One region of the Vibrio ponticus genome, then DNA from elsewhere that is predicted to be linked to it. Evidence: predicted binding sites of a transcription regulator. Region 1 holds the regulator's gene; the other holds the start of a gene.
What was found. The regulator MetJ, encoded in region 1, represses methionine synthesis genes. The targets are predictions, from matches to a motif close to TTAGACNTNTANANGTCTAA.

Region 1 (15,820 bases):
GATTGCCGTTATCTTAATCTAGAACGTCGGTCGATAATAGCGTGGTTGAGCTTTCCTAACGGAATGAGGTGGAAAATTTGACATAGGGTAACAAAATTTAAGCAGCACCATTGCAGAGAACAGTGCTGCATTAAACTCTCTATAGAGTGAGTTAGATAACTCGCGGCGGCGCGGCGCTTTTACGTACGACAAGGTTGGTCTCTAACAAGCGAGAGCCTGTGCGCACATCGTGACCACGTAAAATCTCCAGCATCATCAACATCGCTTGGCGACCAATCTCATAGCGCGGTTGAGAAATCGTCGTTAACGGTGGATCGCAGTATTGAGCAAATTGAATATCATCAAAACCCACTACCGATAAATCTTGTGGCACACGTAGACCAAGGCGTTTGGCTTCTTGGATTGCACCAATCGCCATCGCATCATTGTGGCAGAAAATCGCCGTCGGTGGTTCAGGCAACGTCAGCAATTGACGAACCGATTTCGCCCCATCTTCAAAACTGAAATTACCGTGGATGCTGTAAGCCGGGTTCATGGTGATACCCGCACGGCGCAGCGCTTGTAGGTAACCTTGTTGGCGGAACTGGCACAGCGCAGCATCTTGCGGACCTGAAATCTGAGCAATACGCTTATGACCAAGCTGAGTCAGGTAATTCACCACTTCAAACGCTGAGGTAAGGTTATCAATGTGTACGGTTGGCAACTCAAGCTCTGGAGCAAATTCACACGCCATGACCATCGGTGGCAAATTCTTCTGCTCAGGCTTGCTCACATCAAAAGGTAGATCCGTTCCGAGTAGTAGCATGCCATCTGCTTGCTTGGTGAAAACCAAGTTAACAAAGGAGTTCTCGCGTTTTTTCTGCTGAGCACTGTCACCAAGTAAAACAATGTAGCCGTGCTCCATTGCCGCATCCTCAATACCGCGAATGATTTCGGTATAGTAGGGATCGCAAATGTCTGGAACAATCGCAATAATTGTTTTTGATTCGTTGCGGCGCAAATTGCGCGCAAGTGAGTTTGGTGAGTATCCAGCTTCTAGAACTGCATCTTCAACACGTTTTCGCGTAGCCGAAGAGACTTTCTCAGGATTCATCAGCGCCCTTGATACTGTCGCTGTCGAAACCCCTGCGAGCTGGGCAACATCCTTCATTGTCGCCATAAAAATAACCCTCTTAAATTTTCCCTTGTTAGTAGCGTAAGCCACCCAAGCCTGATAGTTGTTGATGGACTCTATCTCAACCTTCTCATCCGCCAACTCAATGAGTCATCATCATGGTCGCAGCTGAAAAAAGTAAAGATATATGCATCCACTCTTTAATAGTTTGTTTGTCCTTCACCATTTGAATTTATAATCGTCTTGATTGTCACTCATACGGTTTAGGTATATCGATGACACCGATAAAAACTGGGTATTCATCGAGGTGCGTAATGCAACCTGTAATAGTGTATTTATTTCACGCTTTAAAGTTACGGGATATTTAACAAAAACTGCTCCGCTATCGAGAGATACCTCACAAAATAACTTAAAACTGTAGCGTACGTAACATTGTAAAATCGAACTAGCTTAGATCTTGAGGTTCTATGTCTAGCGACCAGCGCACCTTTTTGCTATTGGGCAAAATCTCAATAGCTGGTTTAGCACTGGCGAGTAAACGCTGCATTTTTGGTCGCGTTTGCGTCTGCAGTAATAACTGCCAACGGTACTTACCCGCTTTTCTTGCCAATGGTGCAGGCGTTGGTCCTAATACTTGGCATTGTTCATCAAACAGCGGGTGCGCTTCTAAGCTGTATCTCACCTGCCGCAAAAACTCCTCTACAACTTCACTGCTGTTGGCTTCTGCGCGAAACAGAGTGAGGTAAGTATAAGGAGGCAACATAGCAAATTTTCTTTCCTGCAAAGCTGTTTGCGCAAAATTGCGATAGCTATGGTTCAATAGCGCTTGCAGCAATGTATGCTCCGGATGGTGAGTTTGTAATATCACCTCGCCAGGTTTACTTGCGCGCCCTGCACGCCCTGCAACCTGAATAAATAATTGAGCCAATCGCTCTGAGGCTCTGAAGTCACTACTGTACAGTGATCCGTCTACATCCAGCAATGCGACTAAAGTGACATCTGGGAAGTGGTGCCCTTTGGCGAGCATCTGTGTACCAATTAAGATTTGATACTCACCTTTGCGGATCGCCGTCAGTGCACTTTCTAAACTGCCTTTACGTCTGGTACTGTCACGGTCAATACGAATCGCTTTATGCTCAGGAAATAGCGTTTTAAGCTGCCCTTCTAGCTGCTCGGTCCCCACCCCGACTGTGACTAAATTCGTAGAGCCACACCCTTGGCACTGGTGGATAATCGGCTGCTGCGAACCACAGTGATGGCAGCGGATCTCATTGCTGTATTGATGGTAGGTGTAGTAAGCATCACAACGTTTACACTCAGCAATCCAACCACATTCATGGCACATCAAGGCAGGTGAAAACCCGCGACGGTTTAAGAACAGCATCACTTGGTTGCCGGCGGTTAAGTGCTTACGCATCTCCGCGATTAATGGCGCGGATAAGCCACTCTCTAGATAGAGCCCTTTGACATCGAGCACTTTATTGGTGGTTGGCTTGGCATTACCGGCACGCTTAGACAACTCCAAATGGTGATACTTACCAGTGAGCGCGTTGTGTAAGGTTTCTAACGCTGGCGTTGCCGAGCCAAGCACAATCGGGATTTGTTCTTTATTGGCGCGCATCACCGCCACATCGCGAGCATGATAACGCAAGCTGTCTTGCTGCTTATAAGAGCTGTCATGCTCTTCATCAACAATAATGATGCCTAAGTCAGCAAATGGCGTCAGCAGCGCTGAGCGAGTACCAATCACAATCCCCGCCCCTTTGTCTCGCGCACTCAACCAAGCATTAAGACGCTCAGTTTCATTTAACCCAGAGTGGATCACTTCCACGGGCACATTAAAACGCTGACGGAATCGGTTAATGGTTTGTGGCGTTAAGCCAATCTCTGGGACCAGCACCAAAGCTTGCCTGCCTTGCTCCAGCAGTGGCTTGATTAGGTTTAGGTAAACTTCGGTTTTTCCTGAACCGGTTACCCCTTCCAGTAGATAGCAACCAAAGCCTTGAGCACTATTGACTGTCGCGATGGCCACCGCCTGCTCTTGATTGAGCTTAGGCTTGTCGACCTCTGCCTCTACTTGGCTCCCCCAAGCTTTTATCGCTGGTTTTTTCTCTACCGCTTCAACCCAGCCTTTGTCTTGTAGCGTTTTCAGCGTGGTACCCGAGATATCTTGGTCAAGCAATTGCTGATGAGAAACCGCACCATACTCGAGCGCGCGCATCGCACTTTCTTGTTTGACTGCACGCCCCAACCCCGCCATCAATTGATTCTTGCCGGCTTCTGTCAATTGCCATTCGACCAAAGTAGAAAAGTCAGCCGGTTTACCTTTACGCAATGCGGTCGGCATCGCATTAGCCAGCGTATCGCCTAGTGGGTACTGGTAAAATTGACTACACCATTTGAGCAATTGATAGAGTGAATCAGCCCATACCGGCTGGCTATCAAGCACCTGCTTAATCGCTTTTAGCTGGCTTTGGTTAAATTCAGAATGATTGGTTAACTCAGTGACAATGCCAATTAAGGTTTTCGGTCCAAATGGCACAGAGACGCGCCCACCAATCACAGGGAAAAGGTGGCTTGGGATCAAGTAATCAAATTGCTTATCTAACGGTACAGGCAGTGCCACCCGAGCAATGGTAGGACGCATAAAATTGACGCTAACACTTGTGAGTAATGAACGGGATCAGTCTAAAGCAAAACGTCGCTTGATTCTATTTCCCTCTCCCTTCCTATTTGAACCATCAGCACTGTCTTTTAAAACATCAACACTGCCCTCCCAAACCTCATTACATACCCTGTCCAAATTAATGGCTATGCTCAGAGGCTTTGCTCGCTTGTCGCCTACCTGATGGTCCAACTAGTTTGGGAATAGTTACTCTCAAAGATAATAACGCGCTAGACTCTGGCTAATGGTGAAAAAAGTAGCAATAATTTTAGTAAATCTGTTGATCCTCACTAGCGGATTCATTACTATACTGCGCCTTAGCATTATGGCTTGAGGATTTATTCATCAAGCGGTATGCGAAATTTTTTATTAACTACGTGTGGTGTCCGGCTTAGAATCGGATGGCGACACGGCCTATTTGAGGTTTTCCCATGAAAGTTGGTATTCACCCAGAATACAAAGCAGTACAAGCTACTTGCTCTTGCGGTAACTCTTTCGAGTTCAACTCTACTCTAGGTAAAGAGTCAATCCACCTAGACGTATGTGACAAGTGCCACCCATTCTACACTGGTAAGCAACGTATCGTTGATACAGGCGGCCGTGTTGATCGCTTCAACAAGCGTTTCGGTGCTCTATCAAGCGGCAAGAAGTAATTACTACTTTTATACCGATTATAAAAAGGACGCTCAGGCGTCCTTTTTTCTTGCCTGCTATTTACCTCTTCCCTTCTCCTTCCCTCGCTATTTGCCGCTTAAATGCAAATTTGTGAGCTATCTGGTCTTATCAGACGCTCAAACCGACATAATGGTTACACCAATCGCATTCTTGCCTATGCAGCTTGACTTTATGGGTATAGAATAACTTTTGCTTAACAACCAACGATAACGAGAAACAAAACACCATGTCAGATGACCAATCACAAGAATACACCGCCGAAGAACTGTTCCGTCAGCAAGCGCTTGATTACCATGCCAACCCAGTACCTGGGAAAATTTCAGTCGAGCTAACCAAACCTGCCGAAACAGCCAAAGATCTAGCACTCGCATACAGCCCTGGCGTCGCCGAGCCTGTACGCGAAATCGCGCAAAACCCAGATAACGTCTACAAGTACACGTCCAAGGGTAATATGGTCGCGGTGATCTCAAACGGTACGGCAATTCTTGGTTTGGGTAACTTAGGTCCTCTGGCTTCAAAACCAGTAATGGAAGGTAAGTCGCTACTGTTCAAGCGTTTTGCAGGTCTAGACTCGATTGATATTGAGGTAAAACACCGCACTATCGAAGAGTTTGTCGATACCGTCGCCAATATCGCTGATACCTTTGGCGGTATTAACCTTGAAGATATTAAAGCCCCAGACTGTTTTGAAATTGAAAAACAGTTGATTGAACGTTGTGACGTGCCGGTTTTCCACGATGACCAGCACGGTACCGCGATTGTTACGGCTGCGGGCATGCTCAATGCGATTGAACTGCAAGGCAAGAAGCTAGAAGACGCAACCATTGTTTGCCTTGGCGCAGGCGCTGCCGCAGTGGCGTGTATGGAACTGCTAATCAAGTGCGGTGCAATGCGTGAAAAAATCTACATGCTTGACCGTAAAGGCGTGATCCACACTCGCCGTGATGATCTGAATGAATACAAAAAGCTATTTGCTAATAACACTGACAAACGCACGCTAGAAGATGTGATTGAAGGTGCGGATATTTTCTTAGGCGTATCGGGTCCTAACCTGCTACCACCAGAGGATCTCAAGCTAATGGCAGACAAACCAATCGTGTTTGCTTGTTCAAACCCAGATCCAGAAATCAAACCGGAATTGGCACATCAAGTCCGTGATGATTTAATTATGGGTACTGGTCGCAGTGATTACCCGAACCAAGTTAACAACGTTTTATGTTTCCCATTTATCTTCCGTGGTGCATTAGATGTGCGTGCAAGCGAAATCAACGATGAGATGAAGCTTGCTGCGGTAGAAGCAATTCGCCAGCTAGCCAAAGAGCCTGTTCCAGCCGAAGTACTTAAAGCTGCTGGAGTTGAAGCGCTGGAGTTTGGCGCGCAGTACATTATTCCAAAACCAATGGATCACCGCTTACTGCCACGCGTAGCAAAAGCGGTAGCGCAAGCTGCAGTTGATTCTGGTGTAGCGCGTATTGAGATGCCTGAGGGGTATATGGCGTAGCGGAACGCTGCGCTACGGATGCGGGACTGCGGAACGCCTCGTGAAAACGAGGCTTACGGAAGTGGGTACACGGAACGCCTCGTAAAAACGAGGCTTACGGATTCGCGAACGTTCGGCTTCGCCTCTCTACGGACATACCTTACTTTTGTCATCCTCAAGAGTGAGGAACGAACGAGTTGGGGATCTCTGGTTTAATCTAGAAAACAAGATTCCCTACTCGCGCTACGCGCTCTATGGAATGACAAATTGAAGTATGGGCGCTCTATGGATATACCTTACTTTGTCATCCTCAAGAGTGAGGAACGAACGAGTTGGGGATCTCTGGTTTAATCTAGAAAACAAGATTCCCTACTCGCGCTGCGCGCTCTATGGAATGACAAATTGAAGTATGGGCGCTCTAAAACAAAAAACCGCAGCTAATGAACTGCGGTTTTTTTATGTTCTGGTTTTCTCACCATCTGAACTGGTGCTTTAATTCAGATGCAGCAAGAATACGCTAACAATTATTCGTCGAACGCTTCAAATTCGATGCCCATTTCGGTCATAAGCTGCTTAGCTTCTGATGGGATGTCATCTGGGCGGTCTTTACGTAGATCTTCATCTGTTGGCAACGGTTGACCTGTGTAAGCATGCAGAAATGCTTCACATAGCAGTTCACTGTTCGTTGCATGGCGTAGGTTGTTAATTTGACGGCGTGTACGCTCATCGGTTAACACCTTTAATACTTTCAATGGAATTGAAACAGTAATCTTCTTTACTTGTTCGCTTTTCTTTCCATGCTCAGCGTATGGGCTAATGTATTCGCCATTCCAGTCTGCCATTGCGCACCTTCGTTATTGTTAGTCAGTAATTTTTGCAAAGTCTAATTTTAGCGGCTTTTAAGGCTACAAGCAAAGACATATAGACGTCTAGATGTGTTGACGTCTCAGTTTAACAACAGTAAAGTAGCGTGAATGGATTGTGAACGTGATGTATCAATGCTGATTGTGTAGATATATCGCATTCAAACTGACAAGTCACTATTGTTCTGGAAGGATACACTTATGAGCACCCACAAGCCTGCTACTATTGCGGTTCGCACTGGCATCGAGTCTGACACTCAACACCATGCCGTGGTTCCACCAATTTATCTTTCTACCAACTACGGTTTCCCTGCATTTGGCGAAGTGCCTAAATATGATTATACCCGCTCAGGCAACCCAAATCGCGGCTTGTTGGAACAAACTCTGTTTGAATTAGAATCAGGCAAAGGCGCGGTAATTACTAACTGTGGCACTTCCGCATTGAACTTGTGGGCAACCGCCTTTCTCGGACCTGACGATTTGATCGTAGCGCCGCATGATTGCTATGGCGGCAGCTATCGATTGTTTAATACCCGCGCGCAAAAAGGCGATTTCAAAGTTCTATTTGTTGACCAGTCCGATCCGGTCGCGCTTGCTGAAGCGTTAGCGCAAAAACCAAAACTGGTGCTGGTTGAAACCCCTTCTAACCCGCTGGTACGCGTGGTCGATATTGCGGCTTTATGTGAACAAGCCCATGCGGTTGATGCCTTAGTAGCTGTCGACAATACCTTTTTGACACCCGTATTCCAAAAGCCTCTGGAACTTGGCGCTGACTTTGTTATTCACTCAACCACCAAATACATCAACGGTCACTCTGATGTAATCGGCGGCGTTGTTATCACCAAAACTGAGCAACACGCAGAAGAGCTTGCTTGGTGGGGCAACTGCATTGGCGCGACGGGCACCCCATTTGATAGCTATATGACACTGCGTGGTCTACGCACCTTAGGCGCACGTATGCGCGTGCATGAAGAAAGCTCTCGCGAGATCCTTAGCTATCTGCAAAATCACCAAAGTGTCGGCACAATTTACCACCCTAGCCTACCGGAGCATCCTGGGCATGAGATTGCGCTAAAACAGCAATCTGGCTTTGGCTCGATGCTCAGTTTCGAATTCGCTGGCAGTTTTGAGCAGCTTAAAACTTTTGTTAGCGCGCTTAAGCTATTCTCTTTGGCTGAATCCCTTGGCGGTGTGGAAAGTTTAATATGCCACCCAGCATCAATGACGCACCGAGCGATGGGTGAAGCCGCCTTAGCGGAAGCTGGCGTATCTCAACAGCTGCTGCGCCTTTCGGTAGGGCTGGAAGATGTACAAGATTTAATTAGCGATTTAGAGCAAGCCTTTAATGTGGCAGCGGAGGACAACTAAATGAGCGTGGAAAGACAGCTGCACAAGTTTGGTGGCAGCAGTTTAGCAAATCCAGAATGCTACCGCCGCGTAGTCAATATTCTTAAAGAATACTCGCAGCAAGACGATTTGATTGTGGTCTCCGCAGCCGGCAAAACCACCAACAAGCTGATCGAGTTTATTGATGGCTTACACAAAGATGGTCGCCTTGCCCATGAAGCACTACAAGAGTTAAAGAAGTTTCAGACAGATTTAATCGAGCAACTGCTTGAAGGAGAGAGCAAAGAGCCGTTACTTGCTCAACTGAATGATGAATTTAAATTACTTGGTGAGCTGACTGCGCCACTGAGTGAAATCGAACAAGCTTGTGTATTAGGTCATGGCGAAAGCTGGTCTTCACGCCTGCTTGCTGCCCTGCTTAACCAAAATAAGCTGCCTTCTCGCGCCCAAGACTCGCGTGTATTTCTACGTGCTGAAGCAGGTACACAACCAGAAGTTGACCGCGGCGCTTCTTACCCACTACTCAAAGAAGTTCTCGCGCAACATGCTCATCACCGCGTGGTGATCACTGGCTTTATGGCGCAAGACAAACAAGGTAAGACTGTGCTGCTGGGTCGTAATGGTTCTGACTACTCAGCAACCGTGATTGGCGCACTCGCTCAAGTCTCTCGTGTGACCATTTGGAGTGATGTGGCTGGCGTTTACAGCGCAGATCCACGCCTCGTCGCTGATGCTTGCCTACTGCCACTACTGCGTCTTGATGAAGCCAGTGAACTTGCTCGTCTTGCTGCGCCTGTATTGCATAGCCGCACCTTACAGCCTGTCGCGCAAAGCACCATGGATTGTCATTTGCGTTGCAGTTACGAGCCTGAATCCGGCTCGACGCGTATTGAACGTGTGCTGGCTTCTGGTCGCGGTGCAAAAATTATTTCTTCACTTGATGAAGTGTTAATGATTGAACTGCACTTCTCATCAGGGCACGACTTCTTGCGTCTCTCTCAAGAGACGTTAGCTGGCTTAACCCGCGCACAGCTCGAGCCTTTGGCGTATGAAGCGCAAGATGATCAGCATTGCCTGCGCCTCACCTATACCGCAGAAATTGCAGGCGGCGCACTGAGCCATCTGCAAGATCGTGCCATCGAAGCCGAGATTAAGCTCAAAGAGGGCTATTCGATGGTGGCAGCAGTTGGCGCAGGGGTAACCAAAAACCCGAATCATTGCTACGGTTTCTACCAACAGCTGAAAAACGCCCCAGTAGAATTTATTTGCGAATCCGCCTCTGGGTTAAGTTTGGTTGCTGTCCTGCGCAAAACCGAGACCGATACGCTGGTGCAAGGCGTGCATAACCAACTGTTTCAAGCACAAAAGCGCGTCGCGATTGCCCTATGTGGTAAAGGCAACATCGGCAGCAGTTGGCTCAACTTGTTTGCAGAACAAAAACTGGAACTAGAAAAGCGTCGCGGGATGAACTTTGAATTGGTGGCGATCATTGATAGCCAAACCTATTGGTTTGACGCCAATGGTATCGATGCATCACAAGCCAATCAGCGTTTTGATGCCGAAGCGATTGAATACCAATCTGGCGAGTGGATCAAACGTTTAGGCGCGATTCAAGGCTATGATGATGCGGTGGTGTTAGATGTCACTGCCAGCCATGAACTGGCTGAGCGTTACGTCGAAATTGCAGAACAGGGGATGCACCTGATCTCAGCCAACAAAGTGGCAGGTTCTGCATCCAGTGAGTACTACCATCAAGTACAAGATGCGTTTGCCAAAATTAATCGCCACTGGCTATATAACGCCACCGTGGGGGCGGGTTTACCAATCAACCACACCGTCAGAGATCTGCGCGAAAGTGGCGATGAGATTGTCGCCCTATCGGGAATTTTCTCTGGCACCCTGTCTTGGCTATTCCAACAATATGATGGCTCGGTTCCTTTTGCCGATCTGGTAGATTTGGCTTGGCAACAAGGTCTGACGGAACCTGATCCGCGCAATGATCTCGATGGCTCAGATGTGATGCGTAAGCTGGTAATCTTGGCGCGAGAATCCGGTTTGACGATTGAACCAGGTGCTGTAAAAGTTGAAAGCTTAGTGCCAGAAGAGTTAGTCGATTTACCGCTGGATGACTTCTTAGACAATGGGCACATACTCAGCGAACTATTGGCAGAGCGACTGCGTAAAGCCCAGCGCGAAGATAAAGTGCTGCGCTACGTTGCTCGCTTAGAGAAAAATGGTAAAGCAACGGTAGGGGTCGAAGCGCTTACCCGTGAGCATGCGCTGGCAAACTTACTGCCATGTGACAACATCTTTGCCATCGAGAGTAAGTGGTATAAAGATAATCCACTGGTGATACGGGGACCTGGAGCAGGCAGAGAGGTCACTGCGGGTGCAATCCAATCTGACTTAAACTTGCTTTCAAGTCAGCTATAACTAAATAACAGGGGCGTGATGGGTAACTATCGCGCCCTTTTTGTATGTAACTACATTGCACTTAAGTAATTAACTTGAGATAGATTAATTATCAACTTGAATAAAATTCATAATCAGTTTGTTGACTTTAAACTCTATTCAATACATTCTGTGGACATATAGACGTCTATACTCAAGTAACCTCAAGGTGCGAGTTTCAGCGAGAATGACTTGGTTTGCAGACAAGACAACGATTTGAAGATCTAGTGGTTCTAAATCAAAAATCGTTAACGAAGTATGCGGACCAAGGCAACTCGCCCTTCGGGAGCATGTCACTGTCCCTATTTCTGCGTCAAGCAATTTGGCAATAGCCCGCTATTACACTGCATTGCTTTCCTTGATCTAGTAACAGTGACATTGCTCTGAATTCTGCACCTTGAAGTCACTTGAGTATAAGCATCAAAAGGAATTTAAAATAGCGAGTGGCAGAGGCAGCCACAGGGAGAGCAAGATGGGATACACACACGCCAGTCATATCGACGCTTTAAATCAGAATATTGCTGAATTATCGGACAATATTAATGTGTCATTTGAGTTTTTTCCACCGAGCAGTGAAAAGATGGAAGAGACTTTGTGGAATTCTGTCCATCGTTTAAAAACGCTCAAACCAAAATTCATTTCCGTTACCTATGGCGCCAACTCAGGTGAGCGCGACCGTACTCACTCAATCATCAAAGATATTAAGTCAGCAACCGGGCTTGTGGCAGCGCCACACTTAACGTGTATTGATGCGACCCGAGAAGAGCTGATTCAAATCGCCGATGATTACTGGTCAAACGGCATTCAAAGCATTGTTGCGCTGCGTGGTGACATTCCACTCGGTGGCGGTGCGCCAGATATGTATGCCTCAGATCTGGTTGAGCTATTAAAAGCACGTCATGACTTTGATATCTCAGTTGCAGCTTTCCCTGAAGTCCACCCAGAAGCAAAGAGCGCACAAGCTGATTTACTTAACCTAAAGCGCAAAGTGGATGCCGGGGCTAACCGCGCCATTACCCAATTCTTCTTTGATGTAGAGAGCTACCTGCGTTTTCGTGACCGCTGCGTCGCGGCTGGTATTGATGTGGAAATCGTACCGGGGATTCTGCCAGTTTCGAACTTTAAGCAAGCGTCACGCTTTGCTGCTCAGAATAATGTCAAAGTACCAGGTTGGATGGCAAAACAGTTTGAAGGGCTAGATGATGATCCGACAACACGCCAGCTGGTTGGGGCAAGCCAAGCGATCGATATGGTGCGTGTATTGAGCCGTGAAGGTGTTAAGGATTTCCACTTCTATACACTTAACCGTGCAGAGATGACTTATGCCTTGTGTCATACCCTCGGTGTTCGTCCGCGCTAACAACTCTGTCGTTGATAATTAACGTTTCTAAGGTCAGTGCTCGCTGGCCTTATTTGTCTACCGTTACTGTTTCCGATATCCGCTTTTGACCACCCATGATCCAAAAGCTGTTTGAAGCCATTCTAAGTTCAAGCTCTAAGCTCAAGTTCTAAACTCCAGATAGCAAAAAGGCCAACCTTTCGGTCAGCCTCTCTTCAGCTCTCAGCTCTCAGCTCTCAGCTCTCAGCTCTCAGCTCTCAGCAGCTTATTCTACTTCATCCATTTTGCCTAGTAGGCTACGGATGCGGTCTTGCCATGCAGCGTGCTCTTGTTGCATTTGCTGAGATTTTTGCTCAAGCTCTTCACGGCTTGTGCGTAGTTCTGTTGCTTCAGAAGATAGCTTTTCTTTTTCTTCTTTAAGCTCTTCAACTTCCATTTGAAGAAGTGCGATTGTATCTACTGCAGTTTGAATTTTTGCTTCTAGTTTTTCTAGTACTTCAAAAGACATCTTAGCCTACCTTTGATTTATTCGGTTGAAGTGAAGAACGCTTCACGTATTACCCTCATTCTACTTAGCACAGCCGAGAGACACACGCCCTATATTTGATATTGTGCGCTATTCGCGCAAAAAAGCACCAGTTACTGACATTTACCTAACTTTATCACTGAATGACTCCACTTAACTGCGCTGAATAGACGCAAAACTGAGGCGAGCCATGCATTGACGGTTAGGCTGACAGTGCTTCGGCAACCCACTTTACAGTGCTTTATTGATCAAATTCAATCTCTGCACGGCAAAAAGGCAAACGTTTTCTTTTTGATGTGGTAGAATCGCGCCAAAATTTAGTTCCTTCCATAAACCTATTTGGAGTCATCATGAAACGCGATTTAGCAATGGCATTTTCTCGAGTCACTGAAGGCGCAGCACTAGCCGGTTATAAATGGCTTGGTCGTGGCGATAAAAACGCTGCTGACGGTGCCGCGGTTGAGGTAATGCGCACCCTTCTCAATAAAACTGAGATCAGCGGTGAGATTGTGATCGGTGAAGGTGAAATTGATGATGCACCGATGCTTTACATCGGTGAGCAAGTGGGAACTGGTGGCGATGCGGTTGATATCGCTGTCGACCCTATCGAAGGGACGCGTATGACAGCAATGGGTCAATCGAATGCATTGGCTGTATTAGCTGCTGGCGAAAAAGGTAGCTTCTTGAAAGCGCCTGATATGTACATGGAAAAATTGGTGGTTGGTCCTGGTGCAAAAGGCTGCATTGACCTAAACAAACCACTGAAAGAAAACCTAGAGAACATTGCAGCTGCGCTAAACAAAACGCTGGATACACTGGTCGTAATTACACTGGCAAAGCCTCGTCATGACCAAGTGATTGCCGAAATGCAAGCGATGGGCGTGCGTGTATTCGCCGTGCCAGATGGTGACGTAGCCGCTTCTATCCTAACGTGTATGCCTGATAGCGAAGTGGACGTGATGTACTGCATTGGCGGAGCACCGGAAGGTGTGGTTTCTGCCGCGGTGATCCGCGCATTAGATGGTGACATGCACGGTCGTCTGCTGCCTCGTCACGAAGTGAAAGGCGATACCGAAGAAAACCGTATTTACGGCGCAGCAGAATTAGCTCGCTGTAAAGAGATGGGTGTCGAAGCTGGTATCGTACTGAAAATGGAAGACATGGCGCGCAGCGACAATGTGGTCTTTTCAGCCACCGGTATCACTAAAGGTGATCTGCTAGAAGGCATCACTCGCCAAGGTAATATCGCAACCACAGAAACTCTGCTGATCCGTGGTCGCTGCCGCACGATTCGTCGCATTAAGTCGATTCACTACCTGGAGCGTAAAGACCCAGAAGTACGCGACATCATTCTGTAATCGTTCGCGAAAAATTGAACAAGGATGGCTAAATGCCATCCTTTTTTATTTGTGTCGCTTTCCCAAACGGCTTGGCGTTACCGCTCAGTCAGCACAGTTAAACTTGATACAGGAATCGCTTAGCCATTATCTATGTCGATAATGATACGATTTTTCCCGGCTTTTTTCGCTTGGTAGAGCAGTTTATCAGCCGCGACAATACCCTTGCCTTGCCACACCTGCGCGGCGCTGATCATTTTGTTCATTTTATAAATGATTGCACCACCAGACGCCGTGACAGAAATCGTTTCATCACACAGGCGTATCTCCGGGGAGCTAATATCACTCTGCACTCGCTCAAGAACCAGTTGTGCTAATTCAGCCGTTTCACTGGTAATCGCGATCACAAATTCTTCTCCGCCAAAGCGAGCAATCAAATCACTTTGGCGTAAACTGGTGCTTAATAGCTTCGCCACTTGGCAGATGATGTCATCCCCAACTTGGTGCCCGCAGCTATCATTGATCGCTTTAAAGTTATCGATGTCAAATACCGCTATCGCCAAATACTGGCTCACTGGCAGATCTTTCAGTTTCGCTTCGAAACCGCGTCGATTGAGTAGGTTGGTCATTGGGTCCAACATCGCTAACTGTTTTAACTGCAAATGCGTGACTTGGGTATAGCGGAACCAAATAATACACAAAGCCAAAATGTAGAAAGAGATCAAAGCAATTAAACGTTGCCTCTCCACTTCAAAGATATGCCATAGGTGGATGCGTTTGGGCTCATGTACAGTTAGATATAGCCCCGTTTCTTTACCGTCCACCAGCACGGGCTGCGAATAGGTAAAACTAAACACATCCTTACTATTAGCGCCCTGCTCTTCAGTCAGCCGATAATCGCCAATATAGTTCTCGATTAAATGGTCCAAATCATTATCTATCGCTAGGACACCTTTGAACTGACCATCAACATAGATACCGCGAGTAATTGTCACGACACGCTTACCTGTCATGTAATCTTGATAGTCTCCGGTATAAATCACACTGTCGAAGTTTTCAGAGCAAGCAACGGTTCGTACCCAATACGGTCGGGTTGAAATCACTTTATCAAATGCATCACCTTCGATTGCTTGGGCAAAAGCTTTGGGCGAAGAGATGATGAACTTGCTGGTAGAGATGAAGTAGATCGATGATATGTGGCTAATACTTTTCGCAAAGTACGCCATGGATGGTGCGACAAATAGGCGTCGATACGCTTCCTGAAATAAAAGGGAGTGGTTATTACACATCTCTTTGGGTCCAGAGAACATAAAGTCGTACTCTTTGCCAGTATGCGATTTGCCACCAAAATTACAGGTGTCGCCGTTGAGCTTGATCGTATGGGGCAATACATAGCGATCATTTTGCAGCGGATAGAGTGACGTAATGCTGTAGTCCAAGGCGTTAATCACTTGGCTCGTGTCTTCCAGCAGCCTTTCTACTCGCTGTTTTTGTCTTTCATACTTCTGCTGCGACTCTTCTGCTGAATCAAGGACTAAAAAAGTCAGTATGATAATAAAAAGTGTTGTGATCCCTACAAACAGTCTTTTGTATCCTATTTTATCGTCGGTAATCACTAACTATGGCTCTACTTCTCGACTAAAACGAGCAACATTACTTAACCCGCTGTTTCTAAGAAACTTATATTTATGTATATAAGCCTGAAGTGCGGACACTAAAAAAGCCGAAGCATTTACTTCGGCTTTTTTTAATCAGCACTGGATGAGTCTCTATCTACTCAAGGGGCGGAGTGTATACTTTACAACCAACCCATTCAACGATTTTATAAATGAGACTATCACTGAGTGAGAGAGGATGATTACATCATGCCGCCCATACCACCCATGCCGCCCATACCACCCATGTCAGGCATGCCTGAATCTTTCTGTGGTAGGTCAGTTACCATTGCTTCTGTAGTGATCATTAGACCCGCAACAGAGGCTGCAAACTGTAGTGCACTGCGCGTTACTTTCGTTGGGTCTAG
Region 2 (15,820 bases), 530 kb from region 1:
GTACACTTGTGTAATCCTTGATGCCACTAACAATTTACACTTTCTCGCGCTAGGCTTGATTACAGTGCGCAGCAACCTTCGGCGATTTTTCTCACTGTTTATCAACCAAAGGAATAGGTTATGTTGTCATATCCCGCTTCGCACTTTTGTAAAAAATGTCAGTCTGATACACCACATAGTGAAATCATGGTACGTAAGCCAAGCAGCTACGATACCGATACTTCGCTACTGGGTCGGATTAAATTACTCGCACATACCTTTATTAATGGCGGTGAATACTACGATATGGATCGCTATGTTGAGTGTAAAGTTTGTGGTCACAAAGAGCTGGACAATAAAGGCAACGAGTTTGAGTAGACATAAAAAAACCGAGCAAATTGCTCGGTTTTTCATTTCTAATCTTTGCTTAAGCAAGTAGTTCGTTAGCAGTGTTCACTACGTTTTCTACTGTGAAGCCAAACATTTCAAATAGTTGCTCAGCAGGCGCTGACTCACCAAAGGTAGTCATACCGATGATGCGACCATCAAAGCCAACGTACTTGTACCAGAAGTCAGCAATACCGGCTTCAATTGCGATACGTGCCGTCACATCTGATGGCAGTACTGACTCACGGTAAGCGGCGTCTTGCTTATCAAATGCATCGGTTGATGGCATTGATACTACACGTACCGCTTTACCGGCTGCTGTTAGCTCTTCTGCCGCTTTCACTGCAAGTTCAACTTCAGAACCTGTTGCGATTAGGATTAGCTCCGGTTTGCCTGCGCAATCTTTTAGGATGTAAGCACCCTTAGCGATGTCCGCTACTTGCTCTGTTGAACGAGGCTGCTGCGCTAGGTTTTGACGAGAGAAGATCAATGATGTAGGACCATCTTTACGCTCAATCGCCAGTTTCCAAGCCACTGCTGACTCAACTTGGTCACATGGACGCCATGTGCTCATGTTTGGTGTTAGACGTAGTGAAGCCATTTGTTCAACCGGTTGGTGAGTTGGACCGTCTTCACCAAGACCGATAGAGTCGTGCGTGTAAACTTGGATGTTCTGAACTTTCATCAGAGCAGCCATGCGCATTGCGTTACGTGCGTATTCCATGAACATTAGGAAAGTTGCACCGTAAGGAACAAAACCACCGTGTAGCGCGATACCGTTCATGATCGCGGTCATACCGAACTCACGTACACCGTAGTGGATGTAGTTACCAGAGAAGTCGTTTGCTTCTAGAGACTTAGAGCCCGACCACATGGTTAGGTTAGAAGGCGCTAGGTCAGCAGAGCCGCCCATAAATTCTGGTAGCATTTGACCAAATGCTTCTAGTGCATTTTGTGATGCTTTACGTGATGCGATGTTCGCTGGGTTTGCTTGAAGGTCAGCAATGATTTGGCTTGCTTTCTCTTCCCACTGTGCAGGCAGTTCGCCGTTGATACGACGTTTAAGCTCTGCCGCTTCTGCAGGGTATGCTGCTGCGTACGCGTCAAATTTTGCGTTCCAAGCCGCTTCTTTGTCAGCGCCTGCTGCTTTTGCATCCCACTCTGCGTAAACGTCAGCTGGGATTTCAAATGCTGGGTGTTCCCAACCTAGGAATTCACGCGCTGCTGCGATTTCTTCTGCACCTAGTGGTGCACCGTGGCAATCGTGTGAACCTGATTTGTTTGGCGAGCCAAAACCGATGATGGTTTTGGTACAGATTAGCGTTGGGCGTGGGTCTGCTTTCGCAGCGATGATTGCAGCGTTGATCGCTTCAGCATCGTGACCATCCACCGCTGGGATTACGTGCCAGCCGTACGCTTCAAAACGTTTCGGTGTGTCATCTGAGAACCAACCTTCTACGTGACCATCGATAGAAATACCGTTGTCATCCCAGAATGCGATTAGTTTACCAAGACCAAGCGTACCAGCTAGAGAACATGCCTCGTGCGAGATACCTTCCATTAGACAGCCGTCGCCCATGAACACGTAAGTGTGGTGGTCAACGATGTCGTGGCCTTCTTTATTGAACTGAGCAGCCATTGCTTTCTCAGCCATTGCCATACCCACAGCATTGGTGATGCCTTGACCTAGAGGACCAGTGGTTGTTTCGATACCTGGCGCGTAACCGTACTCAGGGTGACCTGGGGTCTTCGAGTGCAATTGACGGAAGTTTTTCAGATCGTCAATAGATAGCTCGTAGCCACTTAGGTGTAGTAGTGAGTAAATTAGCATTGAGCCGTGACCGTTAGACAGTACGAAACGGTCGCGATCAGCCCATTCTGGGTTCGCTGGGTTGTGGTTTAGGTGAGAACGCCAAAGAACTTCAGCGATATCTGCCATACCCATAGGTGCGCCTGGGTGACCAGAGTTAGCTTGTTGAACACCATCCATGCTTAGAGCGCGAATTGCGTTAGCAAGCTTTCTATTCAAAGAAACGTTACGAGAAGACATGTCTGCTCCTGAGTGCAAGTAAGCGAGTTAATCGTTCGGGGAATTGTTGTGGGCGTATTCTCTCAAAGCGACCAGAGCACTGCAAACGTTTTCCAGACAAAAAAAACACAAAAAAAGCCTTTTTAGCGTCGAAATAAGCAAACTTCGCGTCACCACCACGTGGCGATGCAAACGTTTGTTTCACAATTTTCATGAAAAAGAGCTTGTAATTCGAGCTATCAAATTTAAAATAGACGTCTAGATGTAGAAACACCTACACACCCTAAGGCTATTTTTTTGAGTAGGTAAAGCCTGCTCTTTTCAACCAAATATGGAGCTCACATGGCTAAGCACCTGTTTACTTCTGAGTCTGTTTCAGAAGGCCATCCAGATAAAATTGCAGACCAAATCTCTGATGCTGTTCTTGATGCGATCCTAGAACAAGACCCGAAAGCACGTGTTGCGTGTGAAACTTACGTTAAGACCGGTATGGTAATGGTGGGTGGTGAGATCACCACTTCAGCATGGGTAGATATCGAAGAACTCACTCGTGAAACAGTACGTGAAATTGGTTACGTTCACTCAGACATGGGCTTTGATGCTAACTCTTGTGCAGTACTAAATACTATCGGTAAGCAATCACCAGACATCAACCAAGGTGTTGATAAGGCTGATCCTAAAGAGCAAGGCGCAGGTGACCAAGGCATTATGTTCGGTTACGCATGTAACGAAACTGACGTACTGATGCCAGCACCGATCACTTACTCACACCGCCTAGTTCAACGCCAAGCAGAAGTACGTAAAAACGGTACGCTTGATTGGCTACGTCCTGATGCAAAATCTCAGGTGACGTTCCAGTATGACCAAGGCAAGATCGTTGGTATCGATGCAGTTGTACTTTCAACTCAGCACTGTGATTCAATCTCTACTCCAGATCTACGCGAAGCGGTGATGGAAGAGATCATCAAACCAGTTCTACCTTCAGAGTGGCTAAACAAAGAGACCAAATACTTCATTAACCCAACAGGTCGTTTCGTGATCGGTGGTCCAATGGGTGACTGTGGTCTAACAGGTCGTAAGATCATCGTCGATACCTACGGCGGCGCAGCGCGTCACGGTGGTGGTGCATTCTCTGGTAAAGATCCATCGAAAGTAGACCGCAGTGCAGCATACGCAGCACGTTACGTAGCGAAAAACATCGTTGCGGCAGGTATGGCTGATCGTTGTGAAATCCAACTTTCTTACGCTATCGGTGTTGCAGATCCAACGTCTATCATGATCGAAACTTTCGGTACTGAAAAAGTAGCGCACAACATCATTATTGAAGCGGTACGTCAGTTCTTCGACCTACGCCCATACGGTCTACAAGAGATGTTGAACCTACTGCAACCTATCTACAAAAAGACAGCAGCATACGGTCACTTTGGTCGCGAAGAGTTCCCATGGGAAGCGACTGATAAAGCGGCTCTACTGCGTGAGTTTGCTGGTATCAAATAATTCCTACTCAGTTTGTCGGCTGTTAAGCCTTTCATTTCAAACTGTTAAAGTAATGCCTATTTCTAGCCCTTGCCGATGCAAGGGCTTTTTCTTGTTCGAAGATCCCCTCAACTAACACGCCAAGCAGCAAATAATTTGTAAATTCTTTCATCTGCGCCAATAGTTAAATTAATGTTAAATGTTATTTGTGACGTACAAAACCATGATGCGGCTCACGACAATAAGATGTCCTCGCGTTAGTCAGCATCGCTATTTATAGCCACGCGCGCTAGTGGCTTTAGTGAGAGACAATCAAGGAGGAGTCATGCCTCGAATAGTTAACAATCCATCAGAACTGAAACAAGAGCGGAAAACGGTCCCCAACCATGAGTATGCTCGAACCTTTCCCTGCAATACGGTGAGCATTAGTGCACCGTTCCATTGGTTAGCACTTGGTTTACACGACTTTGTGCGTATGCCGATCATCAGCGCCTTTTATGGACTCTGCTTTATGGCGGCTGCGGTCGGTATCGTGCTGTTAGTCCAATGGCAAGGCACACATTTGGTCATCATGCCAAGCCTCGTGGTTTACATGCTGATCGGTCCTTTCCTTGCTCTTGGTCTTTACGACGCCAGTTGGGAGCGAGAACGCGGGCATAGCGCCACTCTTTTCCATTCCATCAAAGCCATAGGTCGCAATTCCAGTTCACAATGGGCTTTCGCCGTGCTTTTAGCCGTTTGTATGATTTTCTGGATGCGTATCGCCGCTTTACTGCATGCACTCTACCCTTCCGTACAGGGCGCACCACTGACTGATTTCCTTCCCTTCTTGGTGATTGGCTCCATGGTTGGATTCGTATTGGCATGTGTCGTATTTAGTATTTCTGCCTTCTCTATTCCACTGATGATGGAACGTCGCGTAGATATGATGACGGCAGTATTTACCAGCTTTAACGCCGTGCGATCCAATATTCCCGCCATGGTGGTATGGGCTGCGGTAATTTGTGGTGGGGTACTGATTGGTTTTGCCACTTACGGGATTGGGATGTTGTTTACCATGCCTATCTTGGGCTATGCCACATGGCACGGTTATCACGAAGTGATTAAGAAGAAACATCAACCTTAACAGATTAAACCTTCCAAGCTATGATGCCTCAGCCCAGCGCTTTTGCTGGGCTGAATTGTCTCTGGCACGACTCGATGGAATCACTTTGGATATAGAACTTCGCTACCGGGCACAGCAAAAGGTCGCTCACTGCTTACAATTAGCTGAACAAGCATTTAAACGTCCGTTCGCCAAACCAATTATGCGTTACGCTCTACGCGGAAAAGCCGCAGGCAAAGCTTACTTGCAACTGAATGAAATCCGCTTAAATCCAGTGCTATTTGTCGAGAACCAGCAAGCTTTTCTTGAAGAAGTCATTCCCCATGAAGTGGCCCACTTGATCACGTATCAAGTCTATGGGCGCGTACGCCCACATGGCAAAGAGTGGCAAGGCGTGATGGAAGCAGTGTTTGGCGTATCAGCCAATACCACCCACAGTTTTGCCACCCAATCAGTACAAGGCAAAACCTTTGAATATCAGTGCCAATGTACCTTCTACCCACTGTCGATTCGTCGCCATAACAAAGTCATCCGTCATCAAGCCAGTTACCGCTGTCAAAAATGTCAGCAACTGCTTAACTTTACCGGTCGCCAGTTGTCTTAATTGTTAAATTATCAACTAGAAAGTCTTAATTTGAGTGCTATCATGCAAAAAGTCATTCCTTTATAAGACTTTTTAATGCGTAAACTCTTATGTCTATTACTTGCGGTTACCGCAGGTAGTGCGGTGGCTGCGCCACCAACCTCCTTTTCAGCCGCGAAACGTGAAGCGGTCAGTATCTATAAAGATCTTGAACAAGATATTAACTACGCCACCAGCTTTTACTGTGGTTGTGATATCAATTGGCAAGGCAAAAAAGGCATCCCAGATCTTGAAGGCTGTGGTTATAAGATCCGCAAACAAACCCAAAAAGTACGTGCAACGCGCATCGAGTGGGAACACGTTGTACCCGCATGGCAATTTGGTCACCAGCTACAATGTTGGCAAGACGGCGGTCGTAAGAACTGCTCACGCCGTGATAAGCAGTTCAAAATGATGGAAGCCGATCTACACAACCTCACACCCGCGATTGGTGAGGTTAACGGCGACCGTTCTAACTTCAACTTCAGTCAATGGAACGGTATTGATGGTGTAACCTATGGTGCTTGCGAAATGCAGGTTAACTTTAAACAGCGCCAGGTAATGCCACCAGATCGTGCTCGCGGTTCAATTGCGCGTACTTATCTGTATATGAGCCAAGAGTATGGCTTTAAACTGTCAAAACAGCAGCGCAACCTAATGCTGGCGTGGAATAAATCTTACCCAGCAGAAAAGTGGGAATGTGAGCGTGATAAACGCATTGCTAAAGTACAAGGCAACCACAACCCATTCGTGATTGAAGCTTGCCGCAAGCTGTAATCGCAAGTAATTAAACCTTGGCGTTAAGCAGTCGAACCCTTGTTTTTTCTGCTTAACGCATCCATGTTACTCTCTAGATATTAAAATTAAGCTGGAACTGATACACCATGCGAATTCCTCGAATTTTCCACCCTGAAACTATCCACCAACTTGGCGTGATTGCCCTAAGCGATGACGCAGCCGGTCATATTGGTCGTGTGTTGCGCATGCAGGCAGGCCAAGAGGTGTTGTTATTTGATGGCAGCGGTGCGGAGTTTCCAGCCGTAATTAGCTCGGTATCAAAAAAATCGGTCGAAGTAGAAGTGACCGAGCGTATTGAGCGCAGCAGTGAATCGCCTTTGGATCTGCATCTTGGTCAAGTGGTATCACGTGGCGATAAGATGGAGTTCACCATTCAAAAATCGGTAGAACTTGGCGTCAACACCATTACGCCACTCATCTCTGAGCGTTGTGGCGTGAAGCTGGATCAAAAGCGTTTCGAGAAGAAGCTCGACCAATGGCAAAAGATCGCCATTAGTGCTTGTGAGCAATGTGGTCGTAATACCGTGCCAGAGATCCGCCCAATCATGAAACTCGAAGATTGGTGTGCTGAAGAATACGACGGCTTGAAGCTCAACCTGCATCCACGCGCAAAATACTCAATCAACACGCTACCAACACCGGTGGAAAAAGTGCGTCTACTGATTGGTCCTGAGGGCGGCTTATCCGCACAGGAGATCGATATGACACAAGAATACCAATTTGAAGAAACGTTGTTAGGTCCGCGAGTACTGCGCACTGAAACCGCAGCGTTAACCGCAATTACAGCCCTGCAAGTTCGCTTTGGCGACCTTGGTTAAACGGAGAAGATCATGATCAAACTTGGCATTGTGATGGACCCTATTTCGTCCATCAACATTAAGAAGGATTCTAGCTTTGCCATGATGCTAGAAGCGCAGCGTCGTGGCTACGAAATCCACTACATGGAAATGAATGATCTGCACCTAGATCAAGGTGTCGCTATCGCAGATACCAAAGTGGTTGAGCTCAAAGAAGATCCAAATGGCTGGTATGAGTTTAAATCAGAACAAACGATTAAGTTGGCAGACTTAGACGCTGTGTTGATGCGTAAAGATCCCCCTTTCGATACTGAATACATCTACGCGACCTACATTCTTGAGCGTGCAGAAGATGAAGGTGCGCTGATCGTCAACAAACCGCAAAGCCTACGTGACTGTAACGAAAAGCTGTTTACCGCTTGGTTCCCAGAGTTAACGCCAACCACGATTGTGACGCGTAAAGCAGAAAAAATTAAAGCTTTCCGTGAAGAGCATGGCGATGTGATCTTGAAGCCACTCGACGGCATGGGCGGCGCGTCCATTTTCCGTGTCAAAGAGAACGATCCAAACGTCTCGGTAATCATTGAAACGCTGACTAACCACGGTCAAAACTACGCGATGGCACAAACCTTCGTTCCTGATATCAGCAACGGTGATAAACGTATTCTGGTGGTTGATGGCGAGCCTATGCCTTACTGCCTAGCGCGTATCCCAGCAGAAGGGGAAACCCGCGGTAACCTAGCGGCTGGCGGTCGTGGTGAAGCGCGTCCACTTAGCGAGACAGATAAACAGATCGCTGAAGCTGTAGCGCCTACACTTAAAGAAAAAGGGCTGATCTTTGTTGGCCTCGACGTTATTGGTGACAAGCTAACTGAAATCAATGTAACAAGCCCGACTTGTATTCGTGAAATCGAAGCCGCTTTCGATATCTCAATTACGGGCAAGTTGATGGATGCTATCGAGCGTCGCATTCAAAAATAGAGTCCAATGGGGCGCGAGTTCGCCCCAATTTGGTTTGACATAAGGCTGGATACTTATGAATTTAACTAACCACTTTTTGGTCGCAATGCCAGGGATGAAAGATCCCTATTTCAAACGCAGCGTTATCTACATTTGTGAACACAACCAAGATGGTGCCATGGGGCTGATGATCAGCTCACCGATTGAAATCACGGTTGGAAAAATGTTGGAGCAAGTCGATGTCCAGCCAGTTCATCCCCAGCTAAGAACTGAAAACTTGGCGATGCCAGTACTTAATGGTGGTCCGGTCTCTGAAGATCGTGGGTTTATTTTGCATCAACCAAAAGACCGCTACGAGTCGAGCATTCAAATGACCGATCAAATCTCAGTCACCACCTCAAAAGATATCTTAAGTGTCTTGGGGACTGAAGCTGAGCCGAATCATTACTTAGTCGCACTCGGTTACTCAGGTTGGGAAGCGGGACAGTTAGAAGTGGAATTAGCTGAAAACTCCTGGCTAACCGTAGAAGCGGACCCAAGTGTGCTGTTTGAAACCCCAGTAAAAGAGCGCTGGCAAAAAGCCGTGCAGATGCTCGGTATTGATGTCGCCCAACTATCAAGTGACATTGGGCACGCCTAGGCTATAGCGATAAATCGTTGCGCCGATAAATACTCGCAATTCACTCCTTTAAATATTAATTAGAAGTAAACTATGTCTGACAGAACCATCATGGCTTTCGACTTTGGCACCAAGAGCATTGGCAGTGCAATTGGTCAGGAGATCACTGGCACCGCTTCACCACTTAAAGCCTTCAAAGCCAATGACGGCATCCCCAACTGGGATGATATTGAAAAGCAGATCAAAGAGTGGCAACCCAACCTACTTGTCGTTGGTCTACCTACCGATTTGCACGGTAAAGACTTAGAGACCATCACGCCACGTGCGAAGAAATTCGCTAAGCGCCTACAAGGTCGTTACGGCTTACCTGTCGAGTTGCATGATGAACGTCTATCCACCGCAGAAGCGCGTGCAGAGCTGTTTTCAATGGGTGGCTACAAAGCACTCTCGAAAGGCAATATCGACTGCCAATCTGCCGTGGTAATTTTAGAAAGTTGGTTTGAAGCCCAGTGGGGTGAATAATCGCCCTGCTCAGTGAGCATTTGCTGAAAACAAAAATCCCAAGCCTGAGCTTGGGATTTTTCGTTTCAAATTGAGTGCGATTACTCGCCTGCTACCTTCATGGTTTCTAGCAGGATAGAACCGGTTTGGATCTGTGAACGCGTTTCGACATCACTGCCAACCGCGACAATCTGCTGATACATATCTTTCAAATTACCCGCAATGGTAATTTCAGACACTGGGTATTGGATCTGACCGTTTTCAACCCAGAAGCCCGCAGCACCGCGTGAGTAATCACCCGTTACCACGTTAACGCCCTGTCCCATGACTTCTGTCACTAGCAAGCCCGTACCCAGTTCTTTGAGCATCTGCTCGAAGTTCTGACCGGTTGATTGCACGTAACAGTTATGGATACCACCAGCATGACCCGTTGGGGTCATTTTCATCTTACGCGCCGCGTAACTGGTTAGCAGGTAGGTTGCCAATACACCATCAGTGATAATTTCCGTATCACGGGTGTAGACACCTTCACTGTCAAATGGGCTAGACGCTAGACCACGTAAGACATGCGGACGCTCAGAAAGATTAAACCAACTTGGCAGAATCTGTTCACCCAGGTGGTCAAGCAGGAACGAAGATTTACGGTAGAGGTTACCACCGCTGATCGCCATCACTAAGTGACCTAACAGCCCTGTAGCCACATCAGCAGCAAACATCACTGGGTATTTACCGGTAGCAAGACGCTTCGCGTCTAAGCGACTTACCGTTTTCTCAGCGGCTTGCGCACCAACTTGCTCTGGTGCCCATAAATCATCTTTATGACGCGCAACGGTATAGCTGTAATCACGCTCCATTTCACCATTGGCACCTTGACCAATCACACAACAACTGGTGCTGTGACGGCTGCTAGCATAACTCGCCAGTAAGCCATGGCTGTTACCATATACTTTCACGCCGTAATGGCTATCGTAGCTCGCACCATCACTCTGCTTGATTTTGCTGCTAAACGCCAATGCGCGCTCTTCTGCGGCAATCGCCACTTGCGCTGCGTAATCAGGATCTGGCGTGTCAGGGTGGAACAAGTCAAGATCGGGGATCTCTTGCACCATCAATTCTTTTGGTGCCGGACCCGCACAAGGATCTTCAGAAGTGTATTGTGCGATATCTAACGCGGCTAATACCGTTTGCTGAATCGCCTTCTCACTCAAATCAGAAGTTGATGCACTGCCTTTACGTTGACCACGGTAAACAGTAATACCCAGCGCACCATCGCTATTGAATTCCACGTTTTCCACGTCGCACATACGAGTGGAAACACTTAAGCCGGTTGACTTAGTAATGGCAACTTCTGCGGCATCAGCTTTGACTGCTGCCATCTCCAGCGCTTTCGCGACTGCAGCTTCTAGCTCAGCACGTTGCTGAGCGACTTGCTCTTTTACGTCCATATTTCATCTAAATATTGGTGAGTATTGCTTCTAGGATAACAAGAATTTCGCTTTCTCCCCACGATTCTTGTTAAAATAGAGGAATAGATAGTCAAATAAGGCAAAACAGATGGCACGTAAAAATCAAAAAGCGCCATGGGAACCGGAAGAAGAGATCATCTGGGTTAGTAAATCCGAGATGAAACGCGATATGGAAGAGTTGCAAAAACTAGGCGAAGAGCTGGTTGGTCTAAAACCTTCTACGCTGAAAAAATTCCCATTGAGCGAAGAGCTAGCGGAAGCGATTCAAGATGCACAACGTTTTAAAAACGAAGCGCGTCGTCGTCAATTGCAACGCATTGGTAAATTGATGCGTTACGAAGATCCAGAACCAATTCAAGCAGCACTGGATAAGATTCGTAACAAGCACTCACAAAACACGGCGGTACTGCACAAGCTTGAGCAACTGCGTGATCGTGTTGTTGAGCAAGGCGACGCAGCAATTGACGAAGTGATGGAGCTTTACCCAGCGGCAGACCGTCAACGTCTACGCCAGCTAGCTCGTCAAGCAGCAAAAGAAAAATCATCGAACAAGCCACCAAAGGCGTACCGTGAAATTTTCCAAATCATCAAAGAGCTGAATGACGAAGAGTTCTAACTCGAGTTAACGCTGTTCGAAATAGTCAAAAGGTTGCCAATGCGGCAACCTTTTTTATTTTTAGAATCTGCTATCACCCGATCAATGTCCCGCTTTAACAAACGCTGCTAGCTCAGGGTTTGCGTGCTCAGCACTTAGCTGATTGATCTTCTCGGCAACACTAATTTTGCCATCCGTGATAAAGGCAAAATCCGTCGCAATTGAACGCGCATCACTAACATGGTGCGTCACCATCACCACGGTTAGATTGCGTTCATTGGCTAAACGCATTACCAAATTCAACATTTCTTCTCGCAACAGCGGATCAAGCGCAGAGAAAGGTTCATCCAGTAGCCAAATCGGATGTGGCTGAACAAAACAGCGCGCCAAGGCGACTCGTTGACGTTGTCCACCTGAGAGTTGCTCTGGTAGGCGGTCAAGAAACTCACCCACCCCCACTTGTTGCGCTGCCAACGCCACTTGCTGCTGTTGCTCATCCGTCAGTTTCAAACCTGGGTGCAAACCTAAACCGATATTTTCTCGAACGCTCAAATGAGCAAACAAGTTGTGCTCTTGAAACAACATCGCGACGGGTCTTTGGTGTGGCGCTTTACCTATCAGCGAGTCGCCGGCAGCAATGATGTCGCCACTCAGTGGTTCGATGAAACCCGCTATTAATGCCAACAGCGTCGACTTACCCGCACCACTTGGTCCCATCAGAGCACAAATCGAGCCAGGCGCTATCTGCAAGTCGAAATCGAATGGTTGATTATGATAGGTATAGTGAACTTGCTTAACGTTTATCATGGTTAACCTTTGTCTCTGTTTTAAACAGTTTTTCTATCAAGGTAAAACAGACCACACTCAATATCAGCAGGGTCAACGAAACCACCCCTGCCGCTTCCATTTGATAGCTGCCTAGCAGTTGGAATAGATACAGAGGTAGCGTGCGAAACTCTTGTCCGCCAAATAAGGCAATCGCGCCAAGATCACCAATCGCCAACATAAAACTGATCGCAAAAGCATGCGCCATTGGCTTCTTCAATCCGCGCCATTCCACCACTTTAAAGCGTTGCCAGCCTTTTAGCCCCAAACTTGCGGCTAGGTATTGGTATTGCTGCTCAATCTGCAACATCGGCTGCGAGAGCGTTTTCACCACATAAGGCAAACCCATTAAAGCATTGACCGCAACAACAATAAAAAACGCCATACTGAACACGTCAGTAACGTTGCGCAGTAGTAAGAACAGCCCCGTAGAGATCACCAAGCCGGGCGTGACTAAAATGATCGTCCCGAGTAACTCAATCTGATCAGCTCGGCGCGCCTTGTGATTGAGACGTAAACGGCGACTGGTGGTCAATACCGCAAGACCTGCAGACAGTGCAATCACACTCGCCACTACAGCCACTTGTAGGGAAGCCAGCAATGCTTGCCAAAAACGAGCATCGGTCAGTACGCTAAATAGCTGTGAGTTCAAACCACTGATGATCACCACTAACAGCGGCGGCACCACCAGCAGGCTCGCCATCGCAATCCAAGCGCCATCCCAAAGTCGCCATTTCAGAGTGTCATTGACCAAATAACGCTGACGGGTTGTCGAGCCACTACTGACTGCAACTGGCTTAGCTAATCTTTGAATAGTCAGAGCTAACACACCACACAGCAGCATCTGCCAAATTGCCAACAATGCGCCAGCTTGCAGGTCAAAATCAAACTTGATCGCTTGGTAGATAGCCAATTCAATCGTCGTTGACTTGGGACCACCTCCCAGCGCCATCACAGTGGCAAAACTGGTAAAGCACAACATAAACACTAAACCAGAGACATGAGGCAGTTGTTGACGCAAGCGCGGCCACTCTACCCACTTAAATTTCTGCCATTGGCTCATACCAAGATGCGCGCACAGCTTATGCTGCTCTTGTGGAATCGACTCCAAAGCCTGTAACAAAAGACGGGCAGCGTAAGGCAAATTAAAGAATGCGTGCGCGAGTAAAATGCCGTTTAGTCCATAGATAGAGAACGGCAACTCACCACCGAAATAGGCAAATAGATCGGCGAACAACCCCGAATTACCATAAATCGCCAGCAGGCCAAAAACCCCAACTAAAACAGGCAAAACCAAGGTTGAACTGAACAGCCTTAGCAACAGCGATTTACCTTTAAAATCGCGTTTAGACAGCGCATGAGCAACTGGCAAAGCAAAGCCAACGCTGAGCAGCGTTGAAAGAAACGATTGATAGAAGCTAAATTGTGTTACATGACGGTAGTACGGATCTTGCCATACCGAAAGAACATTAAGTGAGGGTGCTGCGTGAAACAAGGCAGCAAGGGCTGAAAAAACAAAGGTCGCGATAAGCACCGCGACCACCAGCCCGATTTTAGGCGTACGATTCAAACAATCATCCTATCGAGTCAATGCACTTTGCCATTCGCGAATCCAGGCTTTACGCTGCGCAGCAACTTCATCAGAAGTAAAGCTGAGTGCCTTAGCTGGCACAGTCAAAGCTTCATACCCTTGCGGCAACTTGATATCAGTAACCGGATACATCCAGTTGCCGGTTGGCATTGCCGATTGGAATCCTTCGCTCAGAATAAACTGCATGAATTGGTCGGCTAGCTCTGGGTTTTGCGAGCCTTTCACTTTCGCTGCCACTTCAACTTGGGTGTAATGACCTTCAGAGAAATTAGCCGCAGCAAAACGCTTATCTTGCTCGGCAATAATGTGATAGGCCGGTGAGGTTGTGTATGACAACACCATGTCAGCTTCCCCCTCGAGGAACATAGAATACGCTTCTGACCAACCTTTGGTTACGGTTACCGTTTTCTTCGCGACTTTCTGCCACGCCGCAGCAACATCATCACCATAGACTGACTTCATCCACAACATAAAGCCTTGTCCCGGTGTTGAGGTACGCGGATCTTGGTAGATGACTTTTAGATCATCGCGCTGCTCAACCAACTCTTTCAGGCTGGTCGGTGGATTGGTCAGTTTCTCAGTGTTGTAGACAAAGGCGAAGTAGCTAAAGTCATAAGGGACAAAGGTTTTATCTTGCCAACCACCTGGAATGGTGACGCTTGAGGTATCTACCGAGTGCTCAGCCAAAAAGCCGGTTTTCTTTGCTTCTGCCATTAGGTTGTTGTCCAAACCTAATACGATATCCGCTTTGCTGTTACCGTTTTCCAAACGCAGACGGTTAAGAATTGAGACACCATCATCTAAAGCAACAAAGTTAACTTCACAGCCATCACATTGCGCTTCAAAGGCTTTTTTAACCGCCGGAGCTGGTCCCCAATCGGCTGCAAAAGAGTCATAGGTGTAGATAGTCAGTGTATTATCTGCGGCAATCGCCGAAAAAGAAGCACAAGCCACGGCTAGGGCTGTTAGAGTGGTTTTCACTGTTCGCTCTCCAAAGGTTGAGCGGCACAGGTTTGAAGTCGAGGCTTAATTATCCATAATCATCAATTATCCTGACTCAATTCCTACGCCAGCATTATCTGGTTCAGGTCACGGGTCCCGACAAAAGTCGATCTCAGCCAGTGCTCAGCACTTTGCTCCCCGATGAGTTTCGGATGGATTGTAATCATTCCGATTATCAATGGCTACAATCAATCAACATAAAATAGAGTAACCAAGCAAATGCGGTAGAGAATGGCTAAGGACGTTGATCATAACCCCATCGCGGAACTAACCCTTGCTCAACGCCTAGATGATCCAAGATCCGAGCGACCATAAAATCAATTAAGTCTTCTATCGTTTTCGGTTGATGATAAAAACCCGGCGCCGCTGGCATAATCGTCACGCCCATCTGCGATAACTTATGCATATTTTCTAAATGCAAGGTAGAAAAAGGCGTTTCACGTACCACCAACAATAACTGACCACGCTCTTTCATCACCACATCCGCAGCACGCTCAATCAAATTGTCTGACATACCATGCGCGATCGCAGCAACGCTGCCGGCCGAACATGGGCACACCACCATTTGTTTCGGTGCGGCAGAGCCTGACGCGACAGGCGAGAACCAATCATCCTTGCCGCACACCACCAATTTTTCTGGGTCGCAATTGAGATGTTCAACCAAAGCTTGTTTGGCCGCATCAGGACCGCTGGGTAGTTTTAAACCATGCTCTGTGGCTAGCACCACACGTGCTGCCGATGAGATCAGCAGATAAACCTGATAATCCGCCGCGAGTAAGCACTCAAGCAGACGCAACCCATAGGGTGCGCCTGAAGCTCCAGTAAAAGCGAGGGTCATTGCTTTGCTGTTTTGCTTAGTCATTTACTGTTATTCCGCTAGTTTGGCTAAAAGCTTACCGTGAATACCTTCAAAGCCACCGTTACTCATCACTAAAATGTGATCGCCTGGTTTGGCGCTCGCCACGATCTGCTCAACCAATTGATCAATATCCGCGCTGCTGAAGGCAGGCTGTGAGCATTGCTCTGCAATCTCTTGTACCGACCAATCAATACCCTCCGGTTGATAGA

Region 2: a site for MetJ is predicted at 2,646-2,665, ahead of metK (methionine adenosyltransferase). Genes of this name have one in related genera too.

The regions. Positions count from the first base shown of each region.
Region 1 covers NZ_AP019657.1:3,065,173-3,080,992, reverse strand. The annotation lists gene cytR (DNA-binding transcriptional regulator CytR) at 152-1,165, opposite strand; gene priA (primosomal protein N') at 1,560-3,761, opposite strand; gene rpmE (50S ribosomal protein L31) at 4,211-4,432, shown strand; gene GZN30_RS13895 (malic enzyme-like NAD(P)-binding protein) at 4,681-5,955, shown strand; gene metJ (met regulon transcriptional regulator MetJ) at 6,459-6,776, opposite strand; gene GZN30_RS13885 (O-succinylhomoserine (thiol)-lyase) at 6,999-8,165, shown strand; gene GZN30_RS13880 (bifunctional aspartate kinase/homoserine dehydrogenase II) at 8,166-10,577, shown strand; gene metF (methylenetetrahydrofolate reductase) at 11,068-11,955, shown strand; gene zapB (cell division protein ZapB) at 12,200-12,442, opposite strand; gene glpX (class II fructose-bisphosphatase) at 12,811-13,818, shown strand; gene GZN30_RS13860 (sensor domain-containing diguanylate cyclase) at 13,938-15,413, opposite strand; gene groL (chaperonin GroEL) at 15,656-15,820, opposite strand, start outside.
Region 2 covers NZ_AP019657.1:2,538,051-2,553,870, forward strand. The annotation lists gene GZN30_RS11285 (hypothetical protein) at 121-357, shown strand; gene tkt (transketolase) at 407-2,416, opposite strand; gene metK (methionine adenosyltransferase) at 2,738-3,892, shown strand; gene GZN30_RS11300 (DUF2189 domain-containing protein) at 4,197-4,997, shown strand; gene GZN30_RS11305 (SprT family zinc-dependent metalloprotease) at 5,083-5,580, shown strand; gene GZN30_RS11310 (endonuclease) at 5,656-6,375, shown strand; gene rsmE (16S rRNA (uracil(1498)-N(3))-methyltransferase) at 6,483-7,214, shown strand; gene gshB (glutathione synthase) at 7,227-8,174, shown strand; gene GZN30_RS11325 (YqgE/AlgH family protein) at 8,230-8,793, shown strand; gene ruvX (Holliday junction resolvase RuvX) at 8,866-9,294, shown strand; gene pmbA (metalloprotease PmbA) at 9,375-10,718, opposite strand; gene yjgA (ribosome biogenesis factor YjgA) at 10,828-11,355, shown strand; gene thiQ (thiamine ABC transporter ATP-binding protein) at 11,437-12,141, opposite strand; gene thiP (thiamine/thiamine pyrophosphate ABC transporter permease ThiP) at 12,128-13,729, opposite strand; gene thiB (thiamine ABC transporter substrate binding subunit) at 13,739-14,731, opposite strand; TPP riboswitch at 14,795-14,903, opposite strand; gene GZN30_RS11360 (flavin prenyltransferase UbiX) at 14,988-15,614, opposite strand; gene mpl (UDP-N-acetylmuramate:L-alanyl-gamma-D-glutamyl-meso-diaminopimelate ligase) at 15,621-15,820, opposite strand, start outside.